3 regions of the Lysinibacillus sp. RS10 genome follow, and region 1 is predicted to be linked to each of the others. Evidence: riboswitches for the same ligand, from Rfam matches in the RefSeq annotation. Region 1 holds a riboswitch; each other region holds the start of a gene.

Region 1 (7,527 bases):
GATGACGAGGGACCAGACTGTATTTCAATTTCTGGCCACAAAATTCATGGCTTTAAAGGCTCAGGCGTATTAGCATTCCGCAAAAAAATGAAATGGCAACCTTATGCACTTGGCGGAGGACAGGAGTTTGGTTTACGTAGTGGAACTGTAGCTGTCCCGCAGGCTGTCGCACTATCTAAAGCGGCCCGAGTAGCAGTAGAGACGATGAATGACCGAGCGAAAAAATACCGTCAATGGTATGAAGAAATTTGCACACAATTACATGGATATGGGGAAGCCGTGCATATTTTATCGACACCACAGGGAGCAGCACATATTTTATCTTTTAGTATTCGCGATTTAAAAGGTGAAGTCATCATTAATGCAATGCAAAAACGTCACGTTATTGTATCGACATCCAGTGCTTGTTCATCAAAGCAAACAAAAACAAGTCATGTTGTTGAAGCGCTAAATCTTGATGAACATTTTAAAAAGGGTGTCATTCGTATAAGCTTTGGTGCATATGTAACAGATGAAGATATAGTAAAGTTTAAACAAATTTTAGAAGAAGTAATGAAGGAATTTAAAGGAGAACAAATACAATGATTTGGAAAGAAATTTTAATTCGATATGGCGAGCTTTCTACAAAAGGACGCAATAAAATGGACTTTATTCGCCGTTTACGTGAGAATATTCGTCATGCATTTGCAGATTTAGGACACTTACACATTCGTACAGAGCGTGATCGTATGTTTATTGCTATTCAAAATGAAGAACAAATGGACGTTCTAATAAAAGGATTACCCAAAATTTTTGGCATTCAATCATTTAGTCCAGTTGCTGCATGTGAAAAAGATATGGAAGCAATGAAAAAGCTTGCGATAACAATTATGGATACATTTAAAAATGAACAACTTACTTTTAAAGTAGAAGTAAAGCGTACAGATAAAACATTTCCTTTAGAATCTCATGCCATTCAACGTGAAATTGGTGGTTATGTTTTACCGCAGTTTAAAAATTTATCAGTAAAAGTGAAGCAACCCGATATCGAGCTTCGAGTAGAAGTTCGCCATGATTCAACATATATGATGGCACAAGTTATTCCGGGTGCAGGTGGAATGCCAGTAGGTTCAAACGGAAAATCTCTATTAATGCTTTCTGGTGGTATAGATAGTCCTGTCGCTGGTTATTTAATGATGAAACGAGGAGTGCGCTTAGAGGCGATTCACTTCTTTAGCCCACCGTATACAAGCCAAAATTCATTGGAAAAAGTAAAGGTGCTTGCAAATGAATTAACGAAATTTGGAGCTAGTATACGTTTACATGTCATTCCTTTCACTGAAATTCAAGTTCTTATTAAAGAAAAAGTACCTTCTAATGTATCGATGACAACAACTCGCCGTATGATGTTAAAAGTTGCAGACAAAGTACGTGAAGAGATTGGTGCGCTAGCAATTGTTACAGGTGAAAGTCTTGGTCAAGTAGCAAGTCAAACTCTTGAAAGCCTAACAGCTATTAATGCCGTAACCAACACACCAATTTTACGCCCATTAATCTCATCTGATAAATTAGAAATTATCGATATTGCAGAGAAAATTGGCACATACGAAACGTCAATCCAGCCATTTGAAGATTGCTGTACAATTTTTACTCCTGCAAGTCCAAAAACAAAACCAAAGCTTGAAAAGGTTGAGCATTATGAAAGCTTCTCGGATTTTGATGAACTAATTGAACGAGCAGTGAAAAATCGTGAGGTCTATATTTTCCCGAAAAAAGAGCAAGAAGCAGATAAATTTGCAGATCTTCTATAGAAGAAATTTGCGAGCCGACTCAAAAGTGCATTTTGAGTCGGCTTTTTTAGTTGGTTTCCTTCTGAGGTACAATTTACCTATAAAATTTTCGTATTAAAAATCTAATATCGCACATTCTATATTCACAAGGAGGTGAGAGACATGACTTCAAACAACAACCGCAGTTCAAACAAGCTTGCAGTACCTGGTGTACAACAAGCACTAGATCAAATGAAATACGAAATTGCACAAGAATTTGGTGTTCAATTAGGGGCTGACGCTTCAGCTCGTGCTAACGGTTCCGTTGGCGGTGAAATCACTAAACGTCTTGTACAAATGGCAGAATCTCAATTAAAAGGTATGCCAAACAACAACCAATAAGTGCTTAGCATTTATTAAACTTAAAACCAGTGACCGTAAAAGGCACTGGTTTTAGTTTGTTTAGATTTTGATTTTTTTATCCAATATTGAAAATGATTTAAGTCTAGAGATTGTATTTGAAATATCTTCACTTTCACAAATTGCAGAAATAACAGCAATTCCATCTGCACCAGCTTTAAATACAGTAGGGGCATTCGAGCAATTTAGTCCTCCTATTGCAACAATGGGGAGTTCTGGGTATTGTATGCGAACTTGCTGTAAAAATTTTGTCCCACTAGGTGGCTTGGCGTCCTTTTTAGAAGAGGTTGCAAAAATAGGACCAATTCCTACATAATCCGCACCGTATTGTAGAGCAGTTTGTAATTCAGCTTGTGAATGAACAGAAACACCTAAAATCATGCTGCCAATTTTTTCACGTACCATCGACACAGGCAAATCTTCTTGTCCAATATGAACACCATCTGCACCAAGTTTCACAGCAAGCTCTACATCATCATTAACAATAAACGGAACCTTATACTGTTGACAGAGCTTTTGACATTCTTGCGCAAAATTTTCATAGGCTTGCCCAGTGAGTGTATTTGGTCCTTTTTCACGAAATTGAAACATGGTAATTCCAGATTGTAAAGCCTTCTCTAGAACGTTTAATGGCTTTTGAATTAAAACATTACTTGTACCCATAATAAAATATAGCTGTAAATTATCACGTTTCATGAATGATCACCTCACACGACTCCTTATATTTTTGATAAGCAAAATGATTTGTTGGACCATGACCATTGCCAATCGATAAATCATAAGTTATGGCTAATTGAATATATTTTTTGGCTTCCACAATCGCTTCTTTTATAGAAAATCCTCGTCCAATAAAAGCAGTGAGTGCGGCAGAGAACGTACAGCCTGTTCCATGTGTATTTTTTGTTGCAATACGCGAGGACTGCATGGAAAATGATTGTCCATCTTCAAAAAATACATAATCAATTGCATAATCATTATCTGTTAAATGACCACCTTTAATGATGACACATTGTACACCCATTTGTAATAGGGTGTGTGCCGCGTCTTGAATATCTGCAAACGTTTTGATTTTTCTTCCAGTAAGTGTTTCAACTTCAGGTATGTTTGGTGTAACGATTGTTGCTAAAGGAAGTAAATAACTACATAATGCAACAATTGCTTCTTGCTGTAATAAGCTTTCGCCACAGGATCAACAATTAGCGGAATATTTACTTCGGCTAAAATACGTGCGATTGATTGAATGATTTCTGAGGAAAATAGCATTCCTGTTTTAACAGCACTAATTGAAAAATCCTCTATTAGTGCTTTAAGTTGTTTTTCAACAAAGCTAACTTCAATTGGTAAGACATCGGATACACCAAGTGTGTTCTGGGCAGTCAAAGCTGTAATAACAGATGTCCCAAAGACCTTTAATTCCTGAAATGTTTTTAAATCAGCCTGTATGCCTGCGCCGCCACCACTATCTGAACCAGCAATTGTCGTTACAATATGCATTATTTTTCACCATCCTTGGAAAGGCGATGTAGTTCATTCAATACTGTAATTTGAAAATCGCCAATGTAATCTGTGGAAGAAGAAGCTTGTTCTGCCACTTTTTTATAAAGCGATAATGCATCGACTATTTGGTTATATGGTTCATTCCCTGCGGAGTAGGCAGCGCAACAAATTGCACTTAATAAACAACCTGTTCCGGTGACTTCTGTCATTTGAGAATTTCCACCTGTTATCCATTGCTGATGTTCGCCATCAGTTATAAAATCCTTTTCACCGGTCACAATAACAATACAATTGTAGAGTTTAGCTATTTGCTTTGCCTCAATTTCTAGAGAAATTGAACCAGTACCACTATCTACGCCTTTTTGTTGCCAGTCTACATTGGCAATCGCCGCGAGCTCTCCAATATTACAACGAATCGCTGCAAATTTAATTTCCTTCAATAATTGTTGTACCGTCTGTTTACGGTAAGTTGTTGCACCTGCAGCAACAGGATCTAAAACAACGGGAATGCCCAGAGCATTAGCTTTTTTTCCTGCGAGTAGCATAGATTCTTTCATCTGATTATTTAGGGTACCGATATTTATCAATAAGCCTGAGGCAATAGCGACCATTTCTTCAACCTCATGACTGTCATCGGCCATTACTGGAGAAGCACCTATTGCTAATAAGCCATTTGCTTGGAAATTAGCTACAACATAATTAGTAATGCAATGAATAAGTGGATTTCGTTTACGGATCGTATGAAATATCAATTTATGTCCTCCTTATTGGATGGACGTAAGCGTGCAAAAAAGGCTCATTTTCGTGCAGAAAAAACACGTAAAAGAGCCTTTCATCAGTAATTAGATGTGAATTGCTCCCTACGTCAGTATTAACTAACAGGTTCAAAGGGTCAGGTTTTACCTTCTCAACTCTAAATGAGTCCCCCTGCAATTATGCTTTTAGTTGACCAAAATGTACCATATTTTTCTTGAGTATTCAATAGAGAGTTTTTTGAACGAAGACGTGACTGATGCCATATAGCAGAGCATGATAGTTGTCATGACTTTAACAAATTAGAGTGCCTTTCATTGAAAATGATGAAATTTGAGTTTTATAATGAGCATAGCAAAAGGGGGCATTTGCCATGAAACGACAAGATTTAATCGCACCAGAGTGGTATAACATTTCAGAGGAAATCGAAAAATATGCACAGGATTCTACAAAATGCGCATTAATAGTTTATAACGAAAACGAAGAAATTCAGTACATTACATATGCTAGTTTACTTAAAAAGGCTAATCAGGCAGCTCATGTATTTACATCACATGGTCTAACAAAAGGTGATGTTATTTTAGTCATGGTGCCAAGATCAGTTGAAGCGTATATCGTTTATCTTGGAGCCTTGAAGGCTGGGTTAACGATTATACCAAGTTCAGAAATGTTGAGAACTAAGGATATTGAATATCGAATCAATCACGCAAATGCAAAAGGCGTTGTTGTATTTGAACCTTATATTGAGCAATTTGATGCTGTTAAAAATTCGCAAGGCATACAGCAATTTGTCATTGGTCATGCACATGAATCTTGGCAGCCGTTGTTTGAAAAAATGCAAAGCCAACCAACAACCTACATAAGCTCCACACCTACTAAGAGTACTGACATTGCATTTTTAGCTTATACGAGTGGTACAACAGGAAATCCAAAGGCAGCGGTACATACACATAGCTGGGGTTATGCACACTTACGAACAACTGCACCGAATTGGTTAGGTGTTCAAGAAGGTGACATTGTTTGGGCTACAGCAGCTCCAGGCTGGCAAAAATGGATTTGGAGTCCGTTTCTCGCTACATTAGGAAGTGGTGCAACAGCATTTGTCTACAAAGGTCACTTTGATGCAACAACATACCTTACACTCCTTGAAAAATTCAAGATTAATATTCTGTGCTGTACACCAACCGAATATCGATTTATGGCAGCACTTGAAAGTTTACAAGATTTCAATTTAAGTACAGTCCGTCAGGCTGTGTCAGCGGGTGAACCATTAAATAGCGAAGTGATAAAAGTATTTTCGGAGGTTTTGAATTTACAAGTACGAGATGGCTATGGACAAACAGAAAATACATTACTTGTTGGTACAATGGTAGGGACGAAAGCTAAAATTGGCTCGATGGGTAAACCTACTCCGGGGAATACTGTTGAAATTATCGATGATTTCGGAAAGGCAGTTGCAATTGGAGAAGTTGGAGACATTGCTGTACATCGTGAAACACCTGCGTTATTTAAAAAATATTTAAATGATCCAGAACGTACAAATCTACAATTTAGAGGCGATTGGTATATAACCGGAGATCGTGCATATAAAGATGAAGATGGTTATTTTTGGTTTGAAGGACGTGGAGATGATGTCATAATATCTTCTGGCTATACGATAGGTCCATTTGAAGTAGAAGATGCATTATTGAAGCATCCAGCAGTTAAAGAAGCTGCTGTTGTTGCGAGTCCAGATGAAGTTCGCGGAAATATTGTAAAGGCATTTGTAGTGCTCCGTGATGGAGAAATTGGTAATGCAGCACTGATTAAAAAACTACAAAATCATGTAAAGACTTTAACTGCACCTTATAAATATCCTCGTGCGATAGAATTTGTAACTGAGCTACCAAAGACTTCATCAGGCAAAATTCGTCGTGTCGAATTGCGTGAACAAGAAAAAAATAAATAAATTAGTCAATCATAATTTCCTGGGGAATTATGTTGAAGAAAATCAAAGTTCGTACTTTTTTTATGAACTTTGATTTTTTTCATGATTTTAGGTAATGTAATATAGGTTGAATAGGTTAAAACATTTTCCTATTGTTGCAAAAAAATGAAACAAATTAGAATGTCAATCGTATAACGTGATGAGGAGGCGGAAATTTATGAATGTTAAAAGGTGGGCTGCTTTAATAATTGCAGGTGTCTTATTAGTATTTTCATTGGGGATTAACACCATATTTGCAATTTTTAAATCGGATTTCTTTGGTAATTTTGATAGCATGGTAGCTGGGGATAATTTAGCGGTAATGGAAGAGATTAAAGAAGACGGCAATATGGATAAACGTATTGCATACTTAAAGGTTGATGGTACGATTCAAGATGTTGGCTCAAGTACATTATGGCAACCAGTTGCGTATGATCATCAATTTTTCTTAGATCAATTAGATAATATTTTATCTGATGATACTGTTCAAGGCATCGTCTTAAGTGTTAATACACCAGGTGGCGGTGTAAAGGAATCAGCAGAAATTTATAAAAAGCTCTTAAAAATTAAAGAGGAGCGACAAATTCCGATTTATGTTTCTATGGATTCAATGGCAGCATCAGGTGGTTATTACATTTCAGCACCTGCAGATAAAATATTTGCACAACGTGATACAATTACAGGTTCGATTGGTGTCATTATGCAATCCATTAATTATCAAAAACTAGCTGAAAAAGTTGGTTTTAAATATGAAACATTTAAATCTGGTGCACATAAGGATATGCTTAGTCCAATGCGTGAAGTGACACCGGAAGAACGTGCTATGATGCAAGATATGATTAATGAATCATATGAGGAATTTGTTGATATTGTTGAAGAAGGGCGTAATATGTCTGAAGCTGATGTGAAAAAAGTTGCCGATGGTCGAATTCTTAGCGGTACGAAGGCTCTTGAAGCAGGCTTAATTGATGACATTGGTGATGAGGAAGCAACAGTTGCGGCATTACGTGAAGACTTTGGTTTAGAGGATGCACAATTATTTGAGTATTCATATGATGTGGGTGGTTTGCAATCGTATGTCGGTATGAAGATTGGATCAATGTTTGGTCCATCAGCAGAAGAAAAAATGTTGATGAAAATTAT
Region 2 (7,527 bases), 1.2 Mb from region 1:
CTCGAGCAGATCGCCATTCAAACGGCTCCTTTAAAGTAGATATTGCTACAGACGGTGCCATTTCACATGTCTTAACAGTTAAAAAAGAAGAGAAATAATACCAATTGATTTCATTTGAGATAACATCACCATACTTGGTGGTGTTTTTTCATGGAGGAAAAAATATTTAGAAAATTGCGCAAATGTAACGCTTTTTATATTATAATTCTATAACTACCAAAAAAAGGGGGGGCGTTCATATGAAAGACTGTTTTATTTGCAATAAACACGTTGGAAATATTGAAACTTCTGGAGTTATGATTTATGAAGACGAATATGTATATGTAGGACACATTGATCGAAATGGTAAACCTAACTATTTAGGTCATATTATGATTGACCTAAAAAGACACGTACCGACGCTTGCTGAAATGACAGTAGAAGAAGCAAAAGCATTTGGTGTCATAATGGCTAGAGTCAGTAAAGCTCTAAAGGAAGCCGGAAACGCAGAGCATATCTACTCACTTGTTTCAGGAAATTCTGTTCCGCATCTTCATATGCACCTAGTTGCTCGTTATCCTAATACACCAAAAGAACATTGGGGACCGATGGAAGTTTACGATTGGGAAGATGCACCTATGGGTGACAACAATGATGTTATTGAACTTTGTCATCGTATTAAAACATATTTAGAGAACAATCAATATGAATGATCACTTCAAAGATTTTAGTTGGGTTGGAAGTCAAGAAAACTTTGTAGATCAAGTAAACATTCAGCATATAGAACATATAATTGTGGGTCGATATGGCGGCAATTCGAATGCAGGACAATATAAGAACGAAGATGGATGCCTTGTATGGTTTAACGAAAGAGAAGATTGGGATTTCGTTATTGTTTTAGATGCACATAACACAGCAGAGAGTGCCGAAAGAGTAGTAGCATTGTTCGAAAATGAAAAATCTCATATAAGGCATTTATTGTCTATGCCGACAACTCAAAAAACTTTTAAGATGCTAGAAGAAAAGGTATTATGTATGTTTCAATCTAAGGAATTCTTATCTACTTGTCGAAATGTTAAAGGAGAAACCGCTTGTTTAATTGTTGTTAGAAAAGATAAATATATTTGGTGGTTTTCTGTTGGGGATTGTGTTCTTTATTTATTTCATCCAGAACTATCTGCACTAGGTCAATACCAAATCAATCAAAGACAATTCTATGAATGGATAGGACAAGTTAATACTTTTGAACAAGAAGTACCTTGTTACAGTGTGGGAATAAAAGAATTGAGACAAGGGGAAAACCGCTTATTTCTGACCACAGATGGTCTAATTGAATGCCCTAATGAACCATATTCAAACCCAACAACAATTGATCATGCTTTCTTTCATTCTAAAGATGAAGAAAGCATTAAATCAATGTTGAAAAACATCCAAGAAAATAATGTCAGAGATAGTACTACCATAATTTCTTGGAAAGTAAACATTCTAAAGGAAGCTACTATACCAAGTAATCAACATGCAAACAAATACTGATTAGTATGGCTAATTAGTATTTGTTTTTTCCTGTGAATCGAACCCGTTAATAGTAAGTTGCACACACTTATGGAGAACAAAAGAGACCTTTCCAAAAATCAGAAAGGTCTCTTTTTTATACTTGTTCTCAATAAATCTACAAAGACAATTTGATGATGCTGTGCTAAATATTTTTGAGAAATCAAGGGAAGTGCCGTTAACACTTTTTTATCACATTCCTACAGAAATAACATATACGTTAGCATTATAAGACGCCAGATAAAAGAAAAAGATACTTTCCTCATTCCGTAGTTCAATATCATCTTCTAAATGCTGAATAAACTTTAACGTTATCATACTATAACAGTAAAATTTTCACTCTAGATTTATTTTAGAATAATCTAGGGATCGATCAGACCTTTGATATCTGGTCTCTTTACTTTATTTTTCTGGCTTAATATAAGGAACGATTGGTGCAGTGGCGCCTACTGAAGCACCACGGATAAAATCTTGATTCTCTAAGGCTTTAAAATTATTTGTTTTGCCAGTGAGCATGACCCCTAAAATTTTCACTTCCTCAAACCGTTTATCTTTATTTGAATTTAAAAACGCTTGGATGGTTTCGTCATTTTTATTCGCATCATATTCTTGAAGTGTATCAATAAAGTCATCGTAGGCCTCTTTCGGTGAATCGGCTGGATCAAAGCCATAAACCTCTAAACCAGCAGGTCCATTACTTTCATCCGTAATTCGGGAAGTCATATATAACCATACGATGTTTAAATTGCTAGGAATTTTCCCTTGTATTTCTTGTAATGTATAAGGTTTGTTGAAAGAAACGGCAACTTCTGCAACGTGATTCTCCAGTTGCGAAATTTCGCCTAGTTCGTTTGGTACATCGTCAAAGTATTTTTGAATGGATGGATGATAAAATGTCGCTGATTTAGTTTTTGTCTGTTTATCGTACTCATAGTACTCTGTATCAGACCAATAAAACCCTGGTACTAACTCGTTCGTATCAATATTGAGGCGAAGCCAACCGTATGAACTTGTAAGCGTGCTCCATGGAACGACATAACCATTAATATTCTTCGAACGGTTTGTGATAATGTTTCCACCAAACATGGAAGAATTACTCGTTACTTGAGAGTCGATTTGAATATTAGGTTCAGCAATAGCATTATGTAAAAAAAGCTGTTCGTGCAGTCTGTTAGAACTTTTTGCTGCAAAGTAGTTACCTATTTTATAAAAAATAGGGCAGAGAAGTAGTACTACAATAATTGAAGTGATGATAATTTTTAATAATTGTTTTCGCTTAGCTTTTTTTAAAGCGTCATTTAACGAAGTTTCCATTAATATGTACCTCCTATTTTTGAGTGAATGCATTTACGTGCGCGATATAATTTTTGCTTGACGCTATCTACTTGAATATCTAACAAATTAGCAATTTCTTCATATGAAAAATCATAGTAATACTTTAAAAAGAATATTTCTTTATATTCTTTTTTTATGTCTTTTAATAAATAGAAAATCTCATCCTTATTTAGCAATTTTTCAAAGTGATCATCGATGTGTTGGAGCTTTGAATATATTTCCTCAGTGATGTAAATGTTCTTATGCTCCTTTTTCCTTTTCAAGTCAATATATTGATTAAGTGCTACTCTGAAAAACCATGGACGCAGATTACTCTCAGTTAGGTCATCCAATAGTGTGTAAACTTTGTAAAAGGTGTTTTGAATGATATCCTCTGCATCTTCTTTATTAGCTCCTTTCATTCGTAATAGTTTGAACACTTCCTCTCCTAAATGGATTAGATAGGAGGTCAGTTCATTTTCTTTTCTCATTGTTGGTCCTCCTTACACTTATACAACGAATGAGTAATCACAAATGTATACACTTACATATAAAGTTATTATAGAATAAAGGCTGTGTTTCACAGTGCCTTCTGAAATGACATTACATTAAATATGAAATAGAGCCTTGTCTTTTAAAGATAGATATGGTTATAATAATCTCGAAAAGTTCATATGGAAAGAATGTAGGGGGGCTGGTAGTTGCCAGCTGAGATTGTGTCCGATAGACGCTGACCCTTTGAACCTGATTTGGCTCGTACCAGCGGAGGGAACATCTATTCAAAAAAAGAAAATTTTTGATACTGATTGTAAAACGTCTGGGGGAATCCTAGGCGTTTTTTTATGTTTTTGTTATATGCGATAACCTTGGGTGCATACTGACTGTGGATACGCTTTCTTCTGGTTAAAACATTCGTTCATGAACACTTTCAAATTACTTCCTAGGAGGATTCAGCATGAAAAAATGGTTATTGATCCTAATGGCTGCGCTTTTAACACTTGTCGGCTGTAGCGAAAAAGAGGAGACAAAGGATACTAAGGGTAAAAACGATGCGAATGCATTAAAAAAGGTATCGGTCGTGCTAGATTGGACACCGAACACAAATCACACAGGGTTATATGTAGCGGAGAAACTTGGTTACTTTAGGGAACAGGGCTTAGATGTTGAGATTTTATTACCTGGCGAAACGGGTGCTGATCAGCTAGTGGCGTCTGGTAAGGCACAGTTTGGTGTAAGCTATCAGGAAGGAATTACACAGGCACGTGTGCAGGGTGTACCTTTAGTATCAATTGCAGCGATTATTCAACATAATACTTCTGGCTTTGCGTCAATAGCATCTAAAGGGATTAAGTCACCTAAAGATTTTGAAGGGAAAACATATGGTGGTTGGGGTGCACCGGTTGAACAGGCTGTCCTACAATCACTTATGCAAACAGAAAATGCGGATATTAATAAGCTAGATATTGTTAATGCAGGCGATTTAGATTTCTTCACAATGATGCAAAAGGATATTGATTTTGCGTGGATTTATTATGCATGGACAGGCATTGAAGCAGAACTTCGTGGTGAAAAGCTGAACATGCTTTATTTAACAGATTATAGCGATCAGCTTGATTATTATACGCCTGTACTTGCTACAAATGAAAAAATGATTAAGGATGATCCAGATACGGTAAAAGCATTTGTCGCTGCTACTACAAAGGGCTATGAATATGCGATAAGTCATCCAAGTGAGGCAGCTGATATTTTATTAGAAGCGGTACCTGACTTAGATAAAGAGCTTGTGCATAAAAGTCAGGAATGGCTAGCAGATAAATATCAAGACGATGCCGCTCAATGGGGTGAGCAAAAGCTGACTGTTTGGGAAAACTACGCTAAATGGATGGCTAGCAACAAGGTTTTAGAGGGCGAATTTAACGCAGAACAAGCATTTACAAACGACTTTTTACCGAAAAAGGAGACAAAATAGCATGGCAAATTCATTAGTAAGCGTACAAATTATCCCGAAAACTGAAAAATATGAAGATGTGATCCCTTATGTCGATGCGGCAATTGCTATTATTGACGCATCAGGAGTGAAATATGAAGTACACCCGCTCGAAACGACGATGGAGGGTGAGCTATCGTCGTTGCTACAAATCATTGAAAAAATGAATGTTAAAATGATTGAACTTGGTGCGATCAATGTTATTACACAAGTGAAAATTTTATATCAGCCATCAGGTATTAAAATGGAGACGTTAACGGAGAAATACCATTGATGAGGTCGGCAATAAAACAAGGAAGGACGATAATTTTTATCGCCTTCCTCTTATCTATATGGGAACTAATTGTCCGTTTTGCAGACATTCCTCATTGGCTATTGCCTGCACCGAGTGCCATTTTGAAAGAAGGTTTTCAATCGTATGATACGTTCTTGCCGCATGCATTAGCAACTGTTCAACTAGCACTTCTAGGTCTTGCCATTGGGATATTGTTCGGGCTAACGGTTGCTGTGATATTACATCGTTTTACGTTTATTCGGGAGCTATTTTACCCTATTCTCATAATGTCACAAAATGTCCCTGTGCTCGTCCTAGCACCGTTATTAATCATTTGGTTTGGATTTGGTTTATTGCCAAAGCTTATTATTATTTGCCTCGTGTGCTTTTTCCCCATTGTGATCTCGGCAATGGATGGCTTCCGTCAAACCTCGCCGGAGCTGAAGCATTATTTTGAGATGATCGGTGCAACGAAAGCACAAACCTTTTGGAAGCTAGAATGGCCGTACGCGTATCCAGCAATTTTTTCAGGCATTAAGATTGCAGCAACCTATAGCGTAATGGGAGCTGTTATTGCAGAATGGCTAGGGGCGAAAAAGGGGATTGGTGTCTATATGACATTAGCACAGTCTTCATTTCGAACAGACCGCGTATTTGTAGCGATTTTTGCCATTGTTTTTTTAAGTTTACTATTATTTAGTGTTATTCGATTAATAGAAAAGCTTGTCGTGAAGGGGAGAGGATTACATGCTCAGCATTCAAAACATTGATAAATCATTTGATTCTCTTCAAGTTATTCGTAATTTATCTTTTGAAGTGAAGGATGGGGAATTTGTTGCGATTATTGGTCCATCAGGAAGTGGAAAAAGTACACTCTTTCAATTAATTGGTGGTGTGTCTTCCATTGATAAGGGAGCTATCTTATTAAACGGGACAGATATCCAGCAAAAAAGAGGAACGATTGGCTATATGCCTCAGCAGCCATGCTTACTGCCGTGGCGTACGATAGTAGAAAATGTCACGATTGTTGAGGAGCTGCAGCAAAAACCGAATATTGAACGTGCTAAGGAATGGTTAGACAAAGTGGGACTTGCATCGTTTGAAAATGCGTATCCAAATGAGCTGTCTGGCGGTATGCAACAACGAGTATCATTTATTCGTGCCATCGTCAGTGATAAGCCCATATTATGCCTAGATGAGCCGTTCTCTGCACTTGATGAATTTACAAGGCTTGAAATGCAGGCGTGGCTTTTATCGATATGGGAGGAATACCGAAAATCAATTCTATTTGTGACGCATAGTATCGAGGAAGCGCTTTTTTTAGCCGATCGCATCATTGTCTTAACGAAAAGACCAGCTACGGTTAAAAAAGAAATACTCGTTCCTTTTGCTAGACCGCGAACAGAGGAAATTCGCCATTCCACAACGTTTACTGCTTTAAAGCAACAGTTATTTATGTATTTAAAAGAAGAAAAGGATGACGTAAATGTTGATTGATGCGCATATTCATTTAGAGCAGTATAAGGAAAGTACTATACCGGCTTTACTAGAGGAAGTTGACCATGTGATTGCCGTGAGTATGAACCTTCCATCGTGTGAAAAAACGTTGAAGTTGTCGAAAACCTATGCAAAGATCAAGGCTGCATTTGGTTTTCATCCTGAACAAGCGTTACCGAGTGCTGAGGAGGAAGAGGCATTATTTACTTGGATACGCCAGCATGCTCATGATATGGTAGCGATTGGTGAGGTCGGATTACCTTATTATTTGAAACAAGAGAAGGCTATTGATGATCGTCCGTATGTGGCATTGTTAGAACGTTTTATTATGCTGGCGAAGGACTTACATAAACCAGTTGTTTTACATGCCGTTTATGAGGATGCGGCTATTGCTTGTGATTTGTTGGAAAAGCATCATGTAACGAAAGCACATTTTCATTGGTTTAAAGGCGATGACAAAGTGATTGAACGGATGATTTCTAATGGGTACTTCATTTCTGTCACGCCTGATTGTACGTATGAAGCGGAGATTCAACAGCTTATCAAAAGATACCCAATCGAGCTGATGATGGTAGAAACAGATGGACCATGGCCGTTTGAAGGTCCTTTTAACAATAAACGGACGTCTCCTTGGATGATGGATCATTCTATTGAGGTTATTGCTTCAATAAAGGGGATCAAAACGCAGGAAGCGGCACACATCATAACAAATAATACGACAACATTTTATAATTTATAGCAAAAAACACAGCTGTTCTTTTAAAGAGTAGCTGTGTTTTTTAAAAGTAATAGAATCGCTGATAAAAGTGCCAGCATCGCTGATAAATCTCCAACATCGCTGATAAAAGTGCCAGAATCGCTGATAAACCCTCAATCATCGCTGATAAAAAATAGTAGAATCACGATAGCCTACATACGGTTACGA
Region 3 (7,527 bases), 560 kb from region 1:
TTTACTATGACGTCCCATAATATTTAAAAGTTTTTCTGCTATTGCACGAGCAGCGCCACTATCATCCATAAATTTACCGAAAATTGCGGCAAATAAGAAGATGAGGTAGTAATTTTTCATAAAGTTTATGAACCCGCTCATATAGTTGTCCTGTAGTGAATCTAAAATAGGCATTTGATTTAAAATGATGACGATTAAACTGGCAATTGGCGCAATAATAATGATACTGAAACCACGTAGTGCTAGAAAAATTAATAAAGCCAGTGAAGCAATAATCGTAAACAAACTCCACATTTCCATTCCTGTTAAGCCCCCCTTGCTTAATACAAATATTCTGAAAATTCAACAAGTATGGTTTAGTATAACAATGAATACTAATAAAATACTATGTAAAAACAGACAAAGATAAGAACTACACTTTGTCTGTTTTGGCCAACTTTGCGTTCTGTAAGTAGGAAAGCATATAGATTGCGAGATTTAATTCAAACATAGTTTTCCCGTTTTGTTCATCAATTTCTATCAATGAAAAAATTGTCTGAAGTCTATATTTGATGGTGTTTAGGTGTACAAAGCATGCCTCGGCTGTTTGTTTGCGATTCTGATTATTCTCGAAAAATACCTTTAATGTATATAACAAATCAGTTTTATGCTGTTTGTCATATTTGATAATGGGTCCAAGTTTCATCTCTACATATTCTGCCATTTCCTGTGGGTCGTTATTTAAGAAAAGGGTGTAAGGTCCAAGCTTATCGTAGGATAAAATGAACGGTGCTTGTTCGAGTGTTTGTAAATAGTCTATGCACTTTTTTGAGTCCCGGTAAGAACTGGAGATATTTTCAATTGAGTCGAAGTGTCTCCCAAGGCCAACCATAAACGAAAGTGAATTGTACTTTTTAGAATCCTGATCGAGGAGCTTGAAGAAATGTTGAATGCTTTCTTTAAATTGTTCAACTGGTTCTCTTAGATTGTTCATAAATAAAAAATGGTAGTGCGAATCATGTTCTGAGATGAAAACTGGTAAGGAAAATAAACGTGTTAAACGATAGAGCAGCTTACTAAATTGTTGCTGCTTTTTTTTAGTTTGAGCAACACCATACTTACTTCCTTCAAGCTGTAGAGTAGCACATAAATAATGGGTAGCTTGTTGGGCTTCTTGGCGTTTATAAAAGGCATTAAAATTCAAGTTTAGTAGCTGTTGTAACAAATAACCATCATATTTAAAAGAAATTTCAAGCTCCTTTTCCTCCTCTGCTAATTGTAAGGCGAAAAGAGCACTTGCCTGTTCTACTGCGAATAAATCTAGAGGATCCATCTGTAAATGGTGATCCATAACAATCAACAGTATTCCTATAACACCCCGCTCTATATGGATGGGAAACAAATAGCTTACATACATTTCATGGTTGATGGGTATATGTACTTGATGTCGCACGCACTGCTGAACAACTGTATGAAGATGCTCTGATTCTTGCTCTTTTAAAATTTCGGTTGCAAGCTTTGCTGTTGAAGAAGATGCGACAAGTAAATCGTAAAAATCAGTGATAATAGCTACAGACTGTCCTAGTAAGGAAGCGAGTGTATCAATCATTTCGTTTAGTCGGCCTCGTGTTAAAGAGACACGTGTTAAAGCATTATAAATACGTTTAGAACGCTCATTTTGAGTAAATAATTTTGCGTTTTCGATGGCAATCGAGGACTGATTTGCAAATGCTTGTAGCATTGTTAAATCACTATTCTCAAACTGTGTATCTCCTGAAAAGTTAACAATCGTTAACACGCCTATACATGAATTACTTTTATCAAGAAGCGGAGCACAAACAGCACTTTTCGGGTAAGTAAAATCACCGACTGCTTTTGTATAGTTTTCTTCATACTGTGGAAATAAATCGGCCATGTTTTCAGTTACATCATCGCTAGAGTGGAATCTAAATGCCTTTTTTTGAGAGAATACTTTTCCAGTCATCCCTTCATTTGAGGCAAGGTGAATTTTCTTCAAGTAAGCTAGATCATAACCAATAGCATGCTTAGCAATTAAACGATTTGTTTCTGTATTTAACATAAACAGCACACCTGCATCAGCACCTTTAATCACATGGAGTACTTCACTAATAAGTTTTTCTAACACTTGGTCTATATCGAGTGTTGAGGTTAGGACCTGCGCAGCGTTAACCAAGCTCATTAATTGTTTTTCGGTATTTATCATAAACAGCTCCTCATGTGTATTGCTAAATTTTATTTTACAGTGCCATATAGAAGATAGCGAACTGTTAATTAGCGAAAAATAAAGAATCTGCTGAAAAAAGTAAGCAGATTCTTGTTATTAACCCTATTTATAGATGTTTTTGGAGTGATTAGTCGTTGCTTTCTTTGTAGCGATTACTTTTTTTACAATCGGGATCACGATAGGTGCTAATTTTACGGCGGTTTTAACAACTTTAGATACTTTCATAAAAATAACAGCTCCTTTGACTATTAGTACTACCCGTTAAATACCGTAATGAAACTTATCGAATAACGCGAACGGCTTGAACAATATTCCAAATGACGATTCCTAGAGTGATGAGTAAGTAAATTGCCATTGAAGCAAACCAGATGATAAGAAACGTAGTGCTGTCTGAGTTCGAGTCAAAATTGTTCAATGATAAGGTTGAGAAAACAAAGACGGCAAAGAAGATAATTCCAAACACGAATGGAATTAAATGTGATATAAGTGCTCGGATAGAGTTTTTCTTTACGGAGTCATCTTTTGAAACAAAGTACACTACTAATGGCACAATAACAGGTGCGAAAAAAATACTGAGATAACTAAAGGCAGATAAAGTTTTTTGGTTCTCCATAGTTGTACCTCCTTTTTATATATTTACGCATGAAAAGCGGCAAAGTTTCAAAAAAAAAGTTGGAAGAGGTTGTAATCATCACCATGTTTTCGTACAATGAGGTTGTTCGAATAATTTAGATGTAACGACCACAAGGGGAGCTGATGATGTCAGCTGAGACTGGGCACGTAATGCCTTGACTCTTTGAACCTGTAAGTTAACGCTTGCGTAGGGATGTGGATAGAAACTGACACTTTTACGATGTGAGGCTCTGTCCTGACATCGTTTTTCTTTATTCAGCCGAAAGCGTGCCGAATGAAGATGAAAGCTATTGATGTCAGATAGGGACATATCAGCGCATTTCTATTCCTTCTCTTGTATCCTACATCGGAACAAAGGAGAGAATAATATGGACAATAAACGATTATTAATGCTTGTGGAAATTGCGATATTCGCAGCGATTGGCCTTGTGCTCGATCAAGTTTCCTTTAAAGTATGGGCACAAGGTGGCTCTGTTAGCCTAGTGATGGTGCCAATTATTTTAATAGCATTCCGTTGGGGCCTTATTCCAGGGCTAACAACGGGCTTACTAATTGGTGTTATGCAGACAATGTTTGGTGCTACAATTGTACATTGGCTTCAAGGATTACTCGATTATGGTGTTGCCTTCACAGTAGTTGGTTTAGCGGCTGTTGTTCGCCAACCAGTGCTTGAAGCTGCTAAAAATTTAAACAAAACAAAAATGGCGCTTTATATTATTTTAGGAACTGTATTCGCAGGGTTTTTACGTTATGCTGCACATACAACTGCTGGCGCTGTGTTTTTCTCAGAGTATGCTGGCGATCAAAATGCATGGATTTATTCAATCATCTATAATGGTACATATATGCTGCCAGCAACGGTTTTAACAGCAATTGTCGGAGTCCTGTTATTTACAGCAGCTCCTCAATTAATGCAACGAAAATCATAATTATTATGCCCTTCACATGAGTGGAGGGTTTTTTTTGCCAGTTAGGGATGACATTTGTTGAAAAGTATACAATGTATATAAGTTGATCTTCGTTCCGACTGAACGCCCCTAGGAAAGCGCCCAGTCGGAACGGAAATCAACCACACGTTAAGATGATGAGCCTGTTTTTTAGCACTTTACAATTTAAGATGGCATATAATAATTAAAGCGTTTAGCGTTTTTTGTATAAAAAGTTATGTTATATTAATGAATAGATATTAGATGAAAGGGACGTTAAAAATGATCGTAAAAACGCAAGAAGAGATTGAAGCCTTTAAAAAAATCGGCCGTATTTGTGCTGAAATTCGTGAAGCAATGAAGGCAGCTACAAAACCAGGTGTAACAACACTTGAACTAGATGAAATTGCAGGCCATATGTTTGCTGAGGCAGGAGCAATTTCTGGACCTAAAGGGGAATATGATTTCCCAGGATACACATGTATTAGTGTGAATGAGGAAGTAGCACATGGTATTCCAGGTAAACGTGTGATTGAAGAGGGAGATATCGTAAACATTGATGTATCTGGTTCATTAAATGGCTACTTTGCAGATACGGGCATTTCATTTGTAGTTGGTGAAGGCTGTGAAGATAAAGAAAAACTGTGTCGTGTAGCTAAAAGTGCTTTTGATCGTGCAATGACAAAAGTAAAAGCTGGTTCAAAACTAAACCAAATCGGAAAAGCTGTTGAACGTGAAGCATATGCCAATGATTTAACAGTGATTATGAACCTAACAGGTCACGGTTTAGGTCGTTCGTTACACGATGAGCCAAATCATATTTTAAACTATTATGATGCATGGGATTCTACAATTATGAAAGAGGGTATGGTGCTTGCAGTCGAGCCCTTCATCTCAGCTAAAGCGGAGCATATTGTCGAAGCTGGTGATGGCTGGACATTCGTTACGCCAGACAAATCATTAGTTGCCCAAATTGAGCATTCCATTATCGTTACAAAGGATAAACCAATCATCTTAACAACATTAGATGAAGAATAATATACTTAGTTATGTAAAGACTAAAAATCCTGCAAACCAATTTATTTTTGGTAGGCAGGATTTTTTTTAATAAATAATATACCGACAAGTAGCACGCCACATAAAAATAAGGCTGCCGTTGTCACAAGTAGCTCATCCAAACCATTATGTAATGCGACTCCAACATAGGACCAGATAAATACACTTGGATACATAATATCAAAATGGTGGAATCGAATATGTAGCGCTATTGCGACTCCGATTGTCAGTAAAATAACTGCCCAAAGTGGATTACTAAGGCCAAAACCGTTCCATTGATAAGATGTTAGCGTAAAGCTTACGTTAGTCATTAGTATAAATGTAACCCATGCCAAGTAAATCGAGAAGGGTATACGACCTGAAGGTGAGTTATCGCTGAGAGGATACGTATTGTACAACAAAAATAAATACAGTACTAAAATAAACATACTAGCGATTGTCACGATAAATAGTTCGTGATGCCAAACAACAATTGTTAACGCCTGCATGATACATATGCTACTAAAGAGAACAGTCTGTTTAATAGTTGTCTTTTTAATATTCATGACTAACCAATAACCAAGTAACATGTAAATCACAATCCAAATCACATAACTAGCATTAAAAGGTGCAAATATTACAGGAAAACGATTTGAGATTTCTAACGAAGATTGACCGTTTATTTTCATGAAATAGGATGTAAAGGTTAGGATAAGTGAGACAATAAAAGTTACTGTCATCAAAATAAATCGAGGCATGTTTTCCTCTCCCTTCGTGTTAAATTGTATAGGGAAAAGACAAATAAGTATAGGACTGTGAGATAATAATTTCATTATAACGGAAAATTCCAACAATGTATCGTGTTATTTCGATCAATTTTGCCTCGGCATAATTGCGTCCGGAATCGGCTTTGTGCTTAGGCCTGCAGATGTTTTTTGTGCGAAAGCAAAGTGCTAACGTAGCGGCAGCAACAGATGTTTTTTGTGCGAAAGCGAAGTGCTAACGTAGCGGCAGCAACAGATGATTTTTGTGCGAAAGCGAAGTGCTAACGTAGCGGCAGCAACAGATGATTTTTGTGCGAAAGCGTAGTGCTAACGTAGCGGCAGCAACAGATGTTTTTTGCGCGAAAGCGAAGCGACAGCAACGTGTCTTTGTCTGTGCGAAAGCGAAGCGGCAGCGGCAACACAGCACCGATGCAGGTCAGTTAGCCGTTATCGCATGGATGCGATGATTTTAGGCTAACATCCCCTAAGAATTCCTTTCCGATTCCGTGACATCTGCCGGGGGCTTTGGGCCAACATGATGTTGGTCACTCAGTCGTTGCCACAGGACGTGGCGTTCTTAGACTGAGTTCTTCTATTTCAGCGGATGTTTGTACACTCGCTGAAATAAGTTAAAATCATCTACAATTTACCATTTGCATAGGCATGCATATATTTCTTTAGTACAATAAGGGTATTCAACTGTAAGGAGTGAAGTTTTAATGACCCAAAATTTAAATAATCTAGATCTATCAATTGAACTAGATAAAAAAATGTATAAAAAGAAATTAAAAGTACTCCAATATGAAATGTTAAATGCTCAACAGTTTTTATTAAACAATAAAATTGGATTAATTTTAGTGTTTGAAGGTATGGATGCTGCTGGAAAAGGTGGCGCTATTAAACGTCTAATTGAGCGTGCTGATCCACGTGGTTATGTCGTACATCCAATTTCAGCACCTCAGCCTCATGAACTGCGCTACAATTATTTACAACGCTTTTGGAGAAAACTTCCACAACATGGGCAAGTAGCTATTTTCGATCGTTCTTGGTATGGTCGTGTATTAGTTGAGCGTATTGAAGGATTTGCAACTAAAGAAGAGTGGTCTCGTTCATACGAAGAAATTAATAATTTTGAGAAGATTTTAACAGCAGGGGATTATATTATCATTAAGTTTTGGCTTCATGTATCTGATGAGGAGCAGCTTAAACGTTTTAAAGAACGTGAGAAGGATCCATATAAGTCTTGGAAGCTAACGGATGAAGACTGGCGTAATCGTGAAAAAACACCTCAGTATATGGATGCTGCAAATGAAATGTTTGAGAAGACAGATAAGAAAAATGCTCCTTGGATTCTAGTGCCAGGTAACGATAAAAAATATGCGCGTGTACAAGTGCTGCAAGAAACAATTGCACATATCGAACGTGAGGCAAAAAAACGCGGCCTTCATTTAACAAATGTCTTAGACAAAACGCATTTAGAAGATGCTGAATCTTCTAGTCTTGAATTGCTAGAAGAGAAACCTAAGAAAACAAAAACAAAAAATTAAATAATGATATGGATGCTGTAACAACAAGACGAGATGTTTTAGTTGTAGCAGTATCTTTTTTTACATACAATTAAAGTAAAACTTAAAAAAATGAATTCAAGCATTAAAATGTAATGACAATTTGCGGAAGGTTAGTGTGGAGAAATGGTGCTTAAGATTTGGAGATTATTGAGGAAAAAGGGTGAAAATGTGGTATCAATTCAAGGGGGCAAATGCTACATTCGCACATTTCAAGAAAAAGATGCACAAAGTTTAACTGGTCTCGTAAGCCGTAATAAATACTTTTGGTCTACATACGAGCCTTTACAGCGACCTGATTATTATACAATTGATGCTCAATATAAAAAAATTCAAGAAAGCTTATACCTAATGGACTCAAAGCGGGAATATACTTTCGG

Evidence for each region. A riboswitch is a leader RNA that binds a small molecule or an ion and turns the genes downstream of it on or off. The one in region 1 is predicted to bind thiamine pyrophosphate.
Region 2: it holds a riboswitch for thiamine pyrophosphate, as region 1 does, so the genes downstream of both, ACB089_RS11900 (ABC transporter substrate-binding protein) here and thiM (hydroxyethylthiazole kinase) in region 1, are expected to answer to the same signal.
Region 3: it holds a riboswitch for thiamine pyrophosphate, as region 1 does, so the genes downstream of both, thiT (energy-coupled thiamine transporter ThiT) here and thiM (hydroxyethylthiazole kinase) in region 1, are expected to answer to the same signal.

What each region holds. Positions count from the first base shown of each region.
Region 1 is NZ_CP167122.1:1,106,402-1,113,928, forward strand. Features, by position in the region: gene ACB089_RS05700 (cysteine desulfurase family protein) at 1-585, shown strand, start outside; gene thiI (tRNA uracil 4-sulfurtransferase ThiI) at 582-1,790, shown strand; gene ACB089_RS05710 (alpha/beta-type small acid-soluble spore protein) at 1,932-2,150, shown strand; gene thiE (thiamine phosphate synthase) at 2,211-2,864, opposite strand; partial or broken gene thiD (bifunctional hydroxymethylpyrimidine kinase/phosphomethylpyrimidine kinase) at 2,854-3,662, opposite strand; gene thiM (hydroxyethylthiazole kinase) at 3,662-4,417, opposite strand; TPP riboswitch at 4,506-4,604, opposite strand; gene mbcS (acyl-CoA synthetase MbcS) at 4,792-6,366, shown strand; gene sppA (signal peptide peptidase SppA) at 6,563-7,527, shown strand, end outside.
Region 2 is NZ_CP167122.1:2,318,593-2,326,119, forward strand. Features, by position in the region: gene parC (DNA topoisomerase IV subunit A) at 1-98, shown strand, start outside; gene ACB089_RS11880 (HIT family protein) at 240-692, shown strand; gene ACB089_RS11885 (protein phosphatase 2C domain-containing protein) at 685-1,512, shown strand; gene ACB089_RS11890 (sigma factor regulator N-terminal domain-containing protein) at 1,933-2,844, opposite strand; gene ACB089_RS11895 (RNA polymerase sigma factor) at 2,844-3,335, opposite strand; TPP riboswitch at 3,522-3,632, shown strand; gene ACB089_RS11900 (ABC transporter substrate-binding protein) at 3,800-4,813, shown strand; gene ACB089_RS11905 (MTH1187 family thiamine-binding protein) at 4,815-5,105, shown strand; gene ACB089_RS11910 (ABC transporter permease) at 5,105-5,875, shown strand; gene ACB089_RS11915 (ABC transporter ATP-binding protein) at 5,853-6,602, shown strand; gene ACB089_RS11920 (TatD family hydrolase) at 6,592-7,341, shown strand.
Region 3 is NZ_CP167122.1:545,647-553,173, forward strand. Features, by position in the region: gene ACB089_RS02770 (GntP family permease) at 1-300, opposite strand, end outside; gene ACB089_RS02775 (helix-turn-helix domain-containing protein) at 413-2,203, opposite strand; gene ACB089_RS02780 (DUF4870 domain-containing protein) at 2,505-2,837, opposite strand; TPP riboswitch at 2,961-3,068, shown strand; gene thiT (energy-coupled thiamine transporter ThiT) at 3,226-3,786, shown strand; gene map (type I methionyl aminopeptidase) at 4,066-4,821, shown strand; gene ACB089_RS02795 (hypothetical protein) at 4,863-5,576, opposite strand; gene ACB089_RS02800 (hypothetical protein) at 5,885-6,049, shown strand; gene ACB089_RS02805 (polyphosphate kinase 2 family protein) at 6,302-7,129, shown strand; gene ACB089_RS02810 (GNAT family N-acetyltransferase) at 7,274-7,527, shown strand, end outside.